3 regions of the Klebsiella sp. KE9456 genome follow, and region 3 is predicted to be linked to each of the others. Evidence: predicted binding sites of a transcription regulator. Region 3 holds the regulator's gene; each other region holds the start of a gene.
The links. Region 3 encodes Fur, which represses iron uptake genes when iron is present. Its sites were predicted from a motif close to ATAATAATGAGAACNACTATCAA; they were not measured.

Region 1 (4,205 bases), on a different contig from region 3:
CGGCGCTGGCGTGCTGGCAACCGTGCTGGCAAGCCATTCACCAAAAGTTCGTTTAACCCTGTGCGACGTCAGCGCTCCGGCGGTAGAGGCCAGCCGCGCCACGCTTGCCGCCAACGGCATGGAAGGGGAAGTGTTCGCCAGCAACGTCTTCTCCGAAGTGAAGGGGCGCTTCGACATGATTATCTCCAACCCGCCTTTCCATGATGGTCTGCAGACCAGTCTGGAAGCCGCGCAAACGCTGATTCGCGGGGCCGTCCGTCATCTGAATAGCGGCGGAGAGTTGCGTATCGTCGCCAACGCCTTCCTGCCTTATCCGAACGTGCTGGATGAGACCTTCGGCTTTCACGAAGTTATCGCCCAAACCGGTCGCTTTAAGGTCTACCGGACGGTTATGACCCATCAGGCAAAGAAATAATCTTTCACCTGTTCCGGCGACAGCGCATGCCTGTCGCCGACATCCCCCTTCAGCCGTCCATTTTTGCAACAATCAATCCAACTGATACAATTAACTATTGACGAATAGCTGAAAACCACTAGAATGCGCCTCCGTGGTAGCGATACTTTCATAGTGTCGATGGTATGCGAAGGTGGCGGAATTGGTAGACGCGCTAGCTTCAGGTGTTAGTGTCCTTACGGACGTGGGGGTTCAAGTCCCCCCCCTCGCACCAAAACCACGTTGATATTGCTCGCACTGGGCGAAGGTGGCGGAATTGGTAGACGCGCTAGCTTCAGGTGTTAGTGTTCTTACGGACGTGGGGGTTCAAGTCCCCCCCCTCGCACCAACGAGGCGATATCAAAAATGAAGAATACTGTGCGAAGGTGGCGGAATTGGTAGACGCGCTAGCTTCAGGTGTTAGTGTCCTTACGGACGTGGGGGTTCAAGTCCCCCCCCTCGCACCAATATTCTTCCTCTTCTGAATTATCCCATCAGCCTTAAATTCATTATCATCAGCATCATCCCACTTACCAGCGCGAGACATGACGGTAACAGAACGAAATGCCGTAACTGACGATGCCAAATCATCGCGGCTGACATCAGCATTCCTGAAGTGACTAATCCGCGCCAGGCCTCAACCGACAAATCGGCAAAACCGAGGGCGGTAATCAATATGCCAGGGATCAGAACGCCCCAACCACTCCCTAAGGTTCGCTGCAACATGTTTCCACCTCTCACAACGATAATGATAACCAATATCATATGGTAATTTTTATCATTTGTCATATCTGGTAAGCTGCAAGACTCTATTCTTTACGTTTACGGTAATGACATACATTCATGAAGGTGATAAATTAAGCGGACGAAAACTATATATTAAAATTCCTGATTAATGCACAAAAAAGCTTATTTTGTGTGGTGTTTTTTCATTATTTATTTTTAGCACCCATCATATTGTATTTTAACGACTAATAATGACTACCCCAACATGACTGCACAATCCTGGCGCGTACATCACAAGCAAAAATATCAGTATTCCTTACGGCTCTTCCTGTTGCTTAGTTTTGTTTCTGCCACGTTGTCTCTGGTCAGTCCACTCTTTAGCGTCATTACTTATACTCTGCCTTGCTTTATGATTGTTGGCTGCAGTACGGTTTTGTTGCTATGGCACTGGCGATTTTCCCGGCGTAAAATAAGTATTTCAGTTATTTCTCTTATATTTGGCCTGCTTTGGGCATGGCACATTGCGGTAAAATCAGCGGTGATAGGTTCACCGCATTTTAACTACCTGGTGATTGCCTTATTAAGCGTACTGTTTATTGGCACTATTGCTTTTTCCAGCAATATCATTGCGTTCACCCTGTACTCTTTGCCGACATTTACTGTCTGTTTGATTCTTGATGACAGAGGGCAATGGATACGGATGTGCTGGTACTTTTTTCTGCCCATTGTCGGTATCACGCTACAGAACGTCATTCAGAAGCGTAGCGAAATATTCACTCAAGGGCTTATGGATAAGCTTCTGAAGGAACGTAACACGCTTAACGATCTCAGTATGTTAGATCCGCTTACTGGTTTGTATAACCGCCGAGGTTTACAGAATCAGTTGAATACTGTTCTTTCATTAGAAAATACCGAGCACTACGTTCTGCTGCTGGATATTGATCATTTCAAAGCTTACAACGATCATTATGGGCATATGATGGGCGATCAGGCGCTGATTCAGGTCTCCGCCGCCATCCGCAACGCCGTGCGCTCACGCGATATCGTTGCCCGCTTTGGCGGCGAAGAATTTATGGTGCTGTTGACCAACAGTACGGCGGAAAATGCGCTTCAGGCTGCGGAACGGATCCGTCAACGAGTCTACGACCTGAAAATTCCCCATATGTTTAATGAAAGTGTCGCGACCAATGTCACTATCAGTATTGGTATGACGCCGCTGATTGATGCCGATGTTGATAGTGCGCTGAAACGGGCGGATAACGCCCTTTATGAAGCCAAAAATATGGGGCGTAACATCATTCTCGCCAGCTAGATCTGGCTGTCCCCCTGCACGACATCATCGCGTAGACAAATCTCTTGCCAGGTCAACGCCAGGATATTAATATCAAAAATCATTCTCATTTATATTTTCATTTTATATCAGATGGCTTACCGATCACTCTCATTCAACAATGATCTCATCTGGCGGGCGCCGCTCCCTTCGCCTGAGCAGGCATTGGCGAATACGATTCGGGACAAGATCGCGACATTACGCCCCCATCTGTTGGATTTTCTCCGACTGAATGAACAAGCGCCACATCATGCATTAACCCTGACGGAATGGTCACAGCCGGTGGCGCTAAGTTCCCTGCTGGCGACGTATTCAGACCACATTTATCGCAACCATCCCAAGCATGCGCGTGAACAAAAACCGTTGTTATCCCTGTGGGCGCAATGGTACATCGGTTTACTGGTTCCGCCGCTAATGCTGGCTCTGCTGAGCGAGGAGCGTGCCATTAGCCTGGCGCCGGAGCATATTCGCGTCGAATTTCATGAAACTGGCCGTGCCGCCTGTTTTTGGATCGCCATCCATTCAGCGGAGAACATCTCCGGACAATCCGCTTCATCACGAATGGAAAGGCTGGTCACCCATGCTTTACAGCCCGTCGTTCAGGCGCTGGAAGCCACTGGTGATATCAACGGCAAGCTTATCTGGAGCAATACTGGCTATCTGATCAACTGGTATCTGGGGGAAATGAAAGCCCTGCTGGGGGATGAAAAAGTCACCGAAATTCGCCAACACTGCTTCTTTGAAAAACAGCTTGCCGACGGTCAGGATAACCCGCTGTGGCGAACGGTGGTTTTACGCGAAGGACAGCTCGTGCGCCGCACCTGCTGCCAGCGCTATCGTCTGGCGGATGTTCAACAGTGCGGCGACTGTACGCTGAAATAGCCTTCTCCTGAAACGGGCGACCAGCCCGGCCACCCGTCATGTTTATGCCGTCTGCTGACTCTCCGCGGCAATACGCTGCGCCTCTTCTGCCTCCTGGGTCAGCAACTGTTTCTCGTACACTTTAAAGAATGGGAAATAAATGATCGCCGAAACGCACGCCAGAATAACGACCAGAATAGCTGCCCGGAAATCCCAGCCTAACGCCCATGCGCCGCCAATCGGTGCCGGCGCCGTCCACGGCACCACTGAAATCACCCGGCTAATCAGGTCCAGCTTCATTGTCGCCCAGGCCAGTACCGCATTAACCATCGGCGCCAACAGGAAAGGAATAAAGAACACCGGATTCATCACAATTGGCGTACCGAAAATCACCGGTTCGTTGATGTTAAACAGGCTTGGCACCACGCTCAAACGACCAATCGAACGCAAATGCGCGGAGCGACTGCGCAGATAGCAAAATACCAGCCCCATTGTGGCTCCCGAACCACCAATGACGATAAAGAATGTCCAGAACGCTTCCATAAAGATATGCGGTAACGGTGCGCCCTGCGCCAGGGCCTGCTGGTTCATGCCAAGATTGGTTAGCCAGAACATCTGCAGCATACCGGAGACAATCGCCGCACCGTGGATACCGGCAAACCACAACAGATGAGCAATCAGTACCGCCAGTAAAATGGCGGGCAACGAATCCGCCGCAGAAACCAGCGGTTTGAAGATAGCCATAATGGCCTGAGGGATCAGCATATCGAAATGATGCTGAATAAACAGACTGAGCGGATAGAGCGTCACCACCACAACCAGCACCGGGATCAGCAGATCAAAAGAGTTTTTAAT
Region 2 (4,205 bases), on a different contig from region 3:
GCGCTCCGCTGCTATTATGGCTGGCGTGGAGTCTGGCAAAACCGGCACGTAAGCTAAAAAATGCCGCCGATGAGGTCGCCCAGGGCAACCTGCGACAACACCCGGAGCTGGAATCCGGCCCGCAGGAGTTTTTAGCCGCCGGAACCAGCTTTAACCAGATGGTGACGGCCCTGGAGCGCATGATGTCCAGCCAGCATCGTCTGCTATCCGATATCTCCCACGAGCTGCGCACGCCGCTCACACGTTTGCAGTTAGGTACGGCGCTACTGCGCCGCCGCAGCGGCGAGAGTAAAGAGCTGGAACGTATTGAGATGGAGGCCCAACGGCTGGATAGCATGATCAACGACCTGCTGGTAATGTCGCGCAATCAAGCGAAAACCGCGCTGGTCAGCGAGACGGTAAAAGCCAACCAGCTTTGGGGCGAAGTGCTGGATAACGCCACATTTGAAGCCGAACAGGTAGGGAAATCGTTCACCGTGGAGTATCCGCCAGGGCCCTGGCCGCTGTACGGTAATCCCAATGCGCTGGAAAGCGCGCTGGAGAACATCGTGCGTAACGCGCTGCGCTACTCGCATACTAAAATTTCCGTCAGCTTCTCGGTAGACAAAGACGGGATTACGATTAACGTTGATGACGATGGCCCTGGCGTGAGCCCGGAGGATCGCGAGCAAATTTTCCGCCCGTTCTACCGCACCGATGAAGCGCGCGATCGCGAATCTGGCGGCACGGGCCTGGGACTGGCGATTGTCGAAACCGCGATTCAACAGCATCGCGGTTGGGTAAAAGCCGATGACAGCCCGCTGGGCGGTTTACGCTTAACTATCTGGCTGCCGCTGTATAAGCGAACCTGATGCCATCACTCCCGGCTGAGGCTGCCCCAGCCGGGAACATTATTTCCCCCACAACCGCCGCGAATTGTCTTCAATCTGTCCGCTTAAGCGCCGTCTTTGCAAGGTCCGGCTCCAGCTTACCGACAACCCGGCGGCCGCCAGCAGGCGATGATACTGCTCATCATCAAACGGCATTTGCCAGGCAATCACGCCCGCCTCATGGACGCTGATATCGCTTAGCCGGGAAACCCGCTCCAGCGGCGAATCGCTGAACACCTGCCCGCCCGCCAGCACCCGATACAGCCAGCCGGTTTTGCCGCTGTTTTGCACCAATTGCGCCATGTCGCTGACGGCAAAATGATAGTTAAGTTTAAAGCAAGGGGAACGCGGCTGCGTCACCTGAATCAGCGCCGCTCCCCAACGGAAAATATCGCCGATAAAGACGTTTTTTTCCGTCAGCCCTTCCGTCGAAAGATTCTCGCCAAATGCCGGAGCACAGAAAAGATCCGCCTGCTGTGGCAGGTCACGGGCCCAGTGACGGTAATGTTCACGGGGATAGTGACACAACGCACGATCCGGCCCACCGTGAATTTTCTTCTCCGCCTGCTCATCGCCCTCCAGCCCCAAATCGCCGAGAGTCAGTTCGCCATCAACCTGAATTTTACCGATGGCGCTGGGACGGCTGCCGTCATAATCCCTTACCTTGCCGACAAAGACATTCACCGGATAGTGCATCGCTGCTCCTTGTGCTGCAAATATAAAAAAAGCGAGCCATCAGACTCGCTTCTCGTTCAGCACAATGCAACCTTATTTTTTGGCGGCAAAACGCGCTGCGGCTTCGTCCCAGTTCACCACGTCCCAGAACGCTTTAATGTAGTCCGGGCGACGGTTCTGGAATTTCAGGTAGTAAGCGTGTTCCCATACGTCCAGGCCCAGAATCGGGAAGCCGGAAACGCCGGAGATAGCTTCACCCATCAGCGGGGAATCCTGGTTAGCGGTAGAAACCACCGCCAGTTTGTCGCCCTGCAGCACCAGCCACGCCCAGCCGGAGCCGAAACGGGTGGCTGCGGCTTTTTCAAATTCCGCTTTGAAGTTGTCAACGGAACCGAAATCGCGCTCGATAGCTGCTTTCAGGTCGCCCTGCAGCGTGGTACCGGTTTTCAGCCCTTTCCAGAACAGACTGTGGTTAGCGTGACCGCCCGCGTTGTTACGCAGAACGGTTTTTTTGTCTGCTGGCAGCTGATCCAGTTTGGTGATCAGTTCTTCAGCGGACAGGCTGGCGAATTCCGGCAGGCTTTCCAGCGCGGCATTGGCATTATTAACATAGGTCTGGTGGTGTTTAGTGTGATGGATTTCCATCGTCTGCTTGTCGAAGTGCGGTTCCAGGGCATCATAAGCGTACGGCAGGTCTGGCAGTGTATAACTCATAATCATCTCCATTATTGTCGAGCGGCGGGAGTGTTAATGCCGCGTAAGCAGTTGGTTCATTATAGTTAATTAAATGATATTGAAAACGCTTATCAATGCCGTATTTTTAATAAGGTTATAACAGTCCGTTATACAACCGATTTTGTGATGCAGAACAACTAATTAAGTTGATGGTTGCCAGAATGACGTTTCTGGTGGCAACAGCTTAAAGGCGGAAAAAGTGATCGATTTTTACACTCTCCAGTGTCGGAAGAAGATTTATCCGATAAAAAATAGATGAGGATAAAATCAATGGATCACGCGATTACGATGGGTATTTTTTGGCATTTAATAGGCGCGGCCAGCGCGGCCTGTTTTTATGCCCCGTTCAAGAAAGTTAAACACTGGTCCTGGGAAACCATGTGGTCTATTGGCGGAGTCGTCTCCTGGCTGATTCTGCCCTGGGCCATCAGTGCCATGCTATTGCCTGATTTTTGGGCTTATTACAGCTCCTTTAGCGCTTCCACTCTTCTGCCCGTCTTCCTGTTCGGCGCAATGTGGGGGATCGGCAATATCAACTATGGTCTGACCATGCGCTACCTCGGCATGTCGATGGGAATCGGCATCGCCATCGGCATTACGCTGATCGTCGGCACGCTAATGACTCCGATTATCAATGGTCAGTTCGATACCTTAATTAACACCAAAGGCGGCCAGTTGACGCTGCTCGGCGTGCTGGTTGCGGTGATTGGCGTGGGTATCGTCACCCGCGCCGGCCAGCTTAAAGAGCGAAAAATGGGCATCAAAGCAGAGGAGTTCAACCTGAAAAAAGGGCTGATACTGGCGGTGATGTGCGGCATCTTCTCTGCCGGTATGTCATTTGCGATGAATGCCGCCAAACCGATGCATGAAGCCGCCGCCGCGCTCGGCGTTGACCCGCTCTACATTGCGCTGCCAAGCTACGTGGTGATTATGGGCGGTGGCGCGGTGATCAATCTCGGCTTCTGCTTTATCCGCCTGGCAAAAGTAAAAGATCTGTCGATAAAAGCCGACTTCTCACTGGCAAAACCGCTGATCATCAGCAATATTCTGCTTTCCGCGTTGGGCGGCCTGATGTGGTATCTCCAGTTCTTCTTCTATGCCTGGGGCCATGCCCGGATTCCGGCGCAGTATGACTACATGAGCTGGATGCTGCATATGAGCTTCTATGTTCTGTGCGGCGGCCTGGTCGGTCTGGTGCTGAAAGAGTGGAAAAACGCCGGTCGTCGCCCGGTGAGCGTACTGAGCCTCGGCTGCGTGGTGATTATTATTGCCGCCAATATCGTCGGCCTCGGCATGGCGAACTAAGCGGAGTTATGCGGCAGTGCGGCTGCGCTGCCGCCACTGCCCAGGCGTCATGCCAATCTCGCGGTTAAACACCACCGAAAAGTAGTTACTGTCTTCAAACCCGCATTGCATCGCTATTTCGCCAATCAACCGTTCCGTGTGCTGCAGCAGATACTGGGCATGGCAGATGCGTAACTGGCGCAGGTAATGGTTAACGGTCATTCCCGTCTGCTGACGAAACTGCTGGCGTAACGCACGTTCGCTGCACCCTTCCCGCTGGCAAAACCGGTCAAGAAAGAAAGGGCGATTCAGGCTGCCGGCCAGTTCGGTGAGCAGTTTATCGAGTAGCGCTTCACTCTGGGTCGCCGCCAGATTATCGGTGGCGTAGCGATAGCGTTGAAGCATAAGCACCAACTGCGCGAACAGCAGTTCGTCCATATCATCAGCCCGCGCATCGCTGCGGCAGCTCTCATGCTCCAGTTGAGTAATCACCTGCCTGATCTGCGCCATGCCGCTGCTGCCAATCCGCCAGTGCGGGACCCACGGAGTACCGAACAGGCCGGGTATATACGCTGCCCAGTCAAAGTTGAGCCGCAGCCGCTCCGGGCAATAAATCACGTTTTGCAGGACTAAATCATTAAC
Region 3 (4,205 bases):
AATGGAATAGCCAATTTGCCCCGGCTGGTGGGCGACCAGACGCCCCCAGATGGCGTAACGTTTTGGCCAGAAATCTTCCCCTTCATCATAAAAACGCTCAGCGTCACGGTTGACCACCACGCCCAGCGATACGCAGTCCACGCGGGTACAAATCCCGCCGTCATACAGCGGCGCTCTGGCATCGATCGCCACGCAATGTGACTGGGAGGGATCGCCGATAATGTCCGCCCCGGCATCCATCATAAATTTGAGCAGGACGCCCTGGTTAAAGCGGGTGCCGCGAATGAGAAAATTATCCGCTGGCCACTCGCCGCGTTCGTTTTCACCCCACGCTTCCCGCAGCCATTCGCGGTTAGATTCAAATCCTCCGGCGGCGAGGACACAGGCTTTAGCTTCAATGCGTTCCTCTCCCGCCAGTGCCGCCACGAACTCGCCGTTATGCAGTTCAAGCGCCTGCACTGGCATGTTGTAGCGAATTTGCACCCCCAGCTTTTCTGCACTGCGATAATAGGCATTGACGAGAGCTTTCCCGCCGCCCATAAAGAAGGCATTGGTACGTGCTACATGTAGCGCGCCGGAAAGAGGGGGCTGAAAGTTAACGCCGTGCTGGCGCATCCAGTCGCGACATTGTGAAGAGGTACGGATCACCAGTCGCGCCAGCGCTTCGTCGGTATTCCCTTCGGTAACGCGGCGGAGATCCTGCCAGAACTCCTCTTCGGGATAGCTCTCGACCAGCACATCCTGCGGCGCATCGTGCATGCAGCGTAAGTTGCGGGTGTGTTGCGAATTTCCGCCGCGCCACTCCCGGGGGGCCGCTTCAAGCAGCAGCACGGAGGCTCCGCTCTCACGGGCGGTCAAGGCGGCACATAATGCGGCGTTGCCTCCGCCAATCACCAGGACATCAATCATCGTATACTCCATTACTATTTAACTGATTGTTAAATTTGTAATTAAAATGTATACGTATAAGTTGTGTGGGCGCTATGAGGCTCTGCTAAAGAGTTCTTTAGTTAGCGTAAAGTGTTGCTCCAGGCCAACCGCCTGTATCTACCAGGTGACGCATGACCTTCGTCAGCACGACGCGGGCGGCGAGGCCCGCAGGGGTAAGCTCATCATCAGAAAGGCTGACCAAAAAGTTGGGGCGACTCAGTATCGGATTGTGGATGCCGATCACTCTGAGCGCCTCTTTATCAAGATGAGAAATTGCGGCGCCTGGCTGTAGCGTGGCGCCGAGCCCACTACGAACGGCGTGCATCAACAAGGTCAGGCCGTCAATTTCTGCTGTAATTTCAACCTGAAACGCATTTTCCTGACAAATTGCTTCCAGTCTGCCACGCAGACCATGACCGGGACTGGGCATAATCAGGGGAATACTGGTCAACTCTGCTGGGGTGATGATCTCATCAGAAATTTCAGCCAGCAGAGCGTGTGCGCCAATCAGAAACAGTCGCTCTTCAAGAATCGGCCTGGCGCTCCAGCGCAGCATTTTCTCTTTCTGGAACACCACGGCTAAATCAATCTGCCGGGTATTGATCATCCGTTCCAGATTACCGGAAAGGCTTTCCACCAGATGCAGACGCACATCCGCATAGTTTTCCCGCATCGCATGGATAAAAGGTATGCCGAGGACAGAGGCGGTGCTGGGGGCCATGCCGACGCTGACGTGTCCTGAGAGACGCGCTTCCCGCGCGGCGAGAATAGCATCGTCAGCATGACGCAGCGCCAGCTGAGCCTGGGAATAAAAGGCCAGTCCGGCACTGGTGGGCGTTACGCCGCGAGAAGTGCGTTGCAACAGGCGAATGGCAAGTTCGTTTTCCAGCCGCGTCATCTGCTGGCTGAGTGCCGAGACGCCGATATTAAGATCGAGCGCCGCACTGCCCATACTCCCGGTTTCCACAATACGGACAAAGTAGCGTAGCTGGCGAAGCTCCATTTCGATTCTCCGGAAGAGGTCAGACAGAACTTACATGAGATTAGCACAGGGATGGCGGGGAGCGCGTGGGCGAGTTCAACAGATAAAAAAGCCAGCCTGATGCGGCTGGCTTTTCAGTGCGACATATTACTTGGTGTCGTGAGCGTGCTCATCTTCGCGGCAATCGCCTTCCGCACAGTGGCCGTACAGGTACAGGCTGTGGTTAGTCAGACGAATACCGTGTTTGGCGGCAATTTCACGCTGGCGCGCTTCAATGGAATCATCACTAAATTCGATCACTTTGCCGCAATCGAGGCAAATCAGGTGATCGTGGTGATGTTGCTGCGTCAGTTCAAAAACGGATTTACCGCCTTCGAAATTATGGCGGGTAACGATGCCAGCATCGTCAAACTGGTTCAGTACGCGATAAACGGTTGCCAGACCAATTTCTTCCCCCATATCAATCAGGCGTTTATATAAGTCTTCCGCGCTGACATGATGGTTATCCGGTTCCTGCAGGACTTCCAGGATTTTTAATCTCGGAAGGGTCACTTTCAGGCCAGCTTTCTTTAATGCGGTATTGTTGTCAGTCATGCGGAATCTGTCCTGTTGCTAAACGATCTACTTCCATGAGCGGAAGTAATACAGAGAATAACCCGATGTAATGCGTATCATTATAGAACTGCCATGGCGAAATGAAAACCGCAAGCATCGGGCCTTGTATACTGTCAAAAACGAGGCATTCGCTGCAAAAGCACTTTACGTGACCTCGTTAAATCAGAGGACATTGTACAGATATGTGATTAAAAGTTAAAAACTTGTAGCTATATCTTTGATTGCTTTTGTCTATTAATGCAAAAAAATCTGTCGATTATGTTGTTTATCCCCTCACTAATTCAAGTTGCAGGACAAAACGGTTAACCGTTTTGAACAGCGCTTGCGCTGGCCTCGCAGGGCAAGGCCCGGGGATGAGCGAGTATTGTCAACGCAGATGCAACAGACCGTATGACGGGTACAGACTCAGGCATTCTTGATTTCTTCAAGATGCAGTTCTTCAGAAATCTGTTTTACCCATTTGTCGACACGTTCATTAGTCAGTTCCGGCTGACGGTCTTCGTCGATAGCCAGGCCGACGAAGTGGTCATCATCGACCAGGCCTTTAGACGCTTCAAAATGGTAGCCAGCTGTCGGCCAGTGACCCACGATAGTCGCGCCGCGAGGCTCAATGATATCGCGGATAGTCCCCAGCGCGTCACAAAAATATTCTGCGTAGTCTTCCTGATCGCCGCAGCCAAAGAGCGCGACCAGCTTGCCATTGAAATCTATCTCTTCCAGCGTAGGGAAAAAATCATCCCAGTCGCATTGGGCTTCACCGTAATACCAGGTCGGGATGCCGAGCAGCAGAATGTCGTGGCCTTCCAGATCTTCTTTGCTGCTTTTGGCAATGTCGTGGACTTCAGCAACATCTTTACCAAGCTGCTTTTGAATCATTTTTGCAATATTTTCGGTGTTGCCGGTGTCGCTGCCAAAAAAGATGCCGATGATAGCCATGAGTAAAATAACCTCTTGAAACTTAATGATGTGGTAATGGCTTAATGCCTGCAGATAAGGGCAATCATAGCAGAACTGAGAAGGGCGCGGAAACAGCAATCGCGCCCAACTGCACACTCTGCTACATGAAAGGTTATTTTTTGAAGGTTTCAGGCGTTATCGTGGCTGCGCATGGCCGCCAGTTGGTTCATCAGTATCTCTTCTATCAGATCGCTGCGGGTCATACGACGGGCTTCGGCCAGCTCATTCAGCTCATCGACGATATCGGCATTCAGTTTTAACTCAACGCGCTTCAATCCGCGAACTTTATCGCGTTTAAGCTGATTGCGTTTATTGATGCGCAGTTGTTCATCGCGTGAAAGCGGATTGGTTTTCGGTCTACCCGGCCGACGCTCAGTTGCGAACAAATCTAATGTCGTACGGTCCGTTTGTTCTTTTGCCATGATTCAGAGTGACTTCGGGGGAAACAAGCTGTCGGGTATAGCCGACGCAGATAGCGCGCCATCATACATCAGGCAATGCGATGCGCCAACGACCGCAGACATTCTGCCGCGCGGTCGGGCAGATTTTAGCCAGTTATGCGCCGAGGGTGAGCAAATATCGGCGAATTGCCCGTATCACGGCCTCCGGCTTTTCGGCATGCACCCAATGCCCGGCACCGGCAATGACGTGCGCCCGGGCCTGGGGAAATTGCGCCAGCAGGGCATCGCGGTAAGCATCGGTCACGTAAGGGGAGTTGCCA

Region 1: the regulator Fur is predicted to act here: its motif matches at 2,544-2,566, upstream of fhuF (siderophore-iron reductase FhuF).
Region 2: the regulator Fur is predicted to act here: its motif matches at 2,332-2,354, upstream of sodA (superoxide dismutase [Mn]).

Annotation. Positions count from the first base shown of each region.
Region 1 covers NZ_JBDYQK010000002.1:62,903-67,107, reverse strand. Annotated here, with positions in the region: gene rsmC (16S rRNA (guanine(1207)-N(2))-methyltransferase RsmC) at 1-415, shown strand, start outside; tRNA gene ABK821_RS02570 (tRNA-Leu) at 582-668, shown strand; tRNA gene ABK821_RS02565 (tRNA-Leu) at 696-782, shown strand; tRNA gene ABK821_RS02560 (tRNA-Leu) at 814-900, shown strand; gene ABK821_RS02555 (DUF1435 domain-containing protein) at 920-1,159, opposite strand; gene ABK821_RS02550 (GGDEF domain-containing protein) at 1,425-2,471, shown strand; gene fhuF (siderophore-iron reductase FhuF) at 2,583-3,371, shown strand; gene ABK821_RS02540 (PTS sugar transporter subunit IIC) at 3,414-4,205, opposite strand, start outside.
Region 2 covers NZ_JBDYQK010000010.1:200,483-204,687, reverse strand. Annotated here, with positions in the region: gene cpxA (envelope stress sensor histidine kinase CpxA) at 1-851, shown strand, start outside; gene yiiM (6-hydroxyaminopurine reductase) at 891-1,565, opposite strand; gene sodA (superoxide dismutase [Mn]) at 1,638-2,258, opposite strand; gene rhaT (L-rhamnose/proton symporter RhaT) at 2,550-3,584, shown strand; gene rhaR (HTH-type transcriptional activator RhaR) at 3,591-4,205, opposite strand, start outside.
Region 3 covers NZ_JBDYQK010000005.1:167,976-172,180, reverse strand. Annotated here, with positions in the region: gene tcuA (FAD-dependent tricarballylate dehydrogenase TcuA) at 1-909, opposite strand, end outside; gene tcuR (tricarballylate utilization LysR family transcriptional regulator TcuR) at 1,007-1,933, opposite strand; gene fur (ferric iron uptake transcriptional regulator) at 2,060-2,506, opposite strand; gene fldA (flavodoxin FldA) at 2,933-3,463, opposite strand; gene ybfE (LexA regulated protein) at 3,613-3,906, opposite strand; gene ybfF (esterase) at 4,040-4,205, opposite strand, start outside.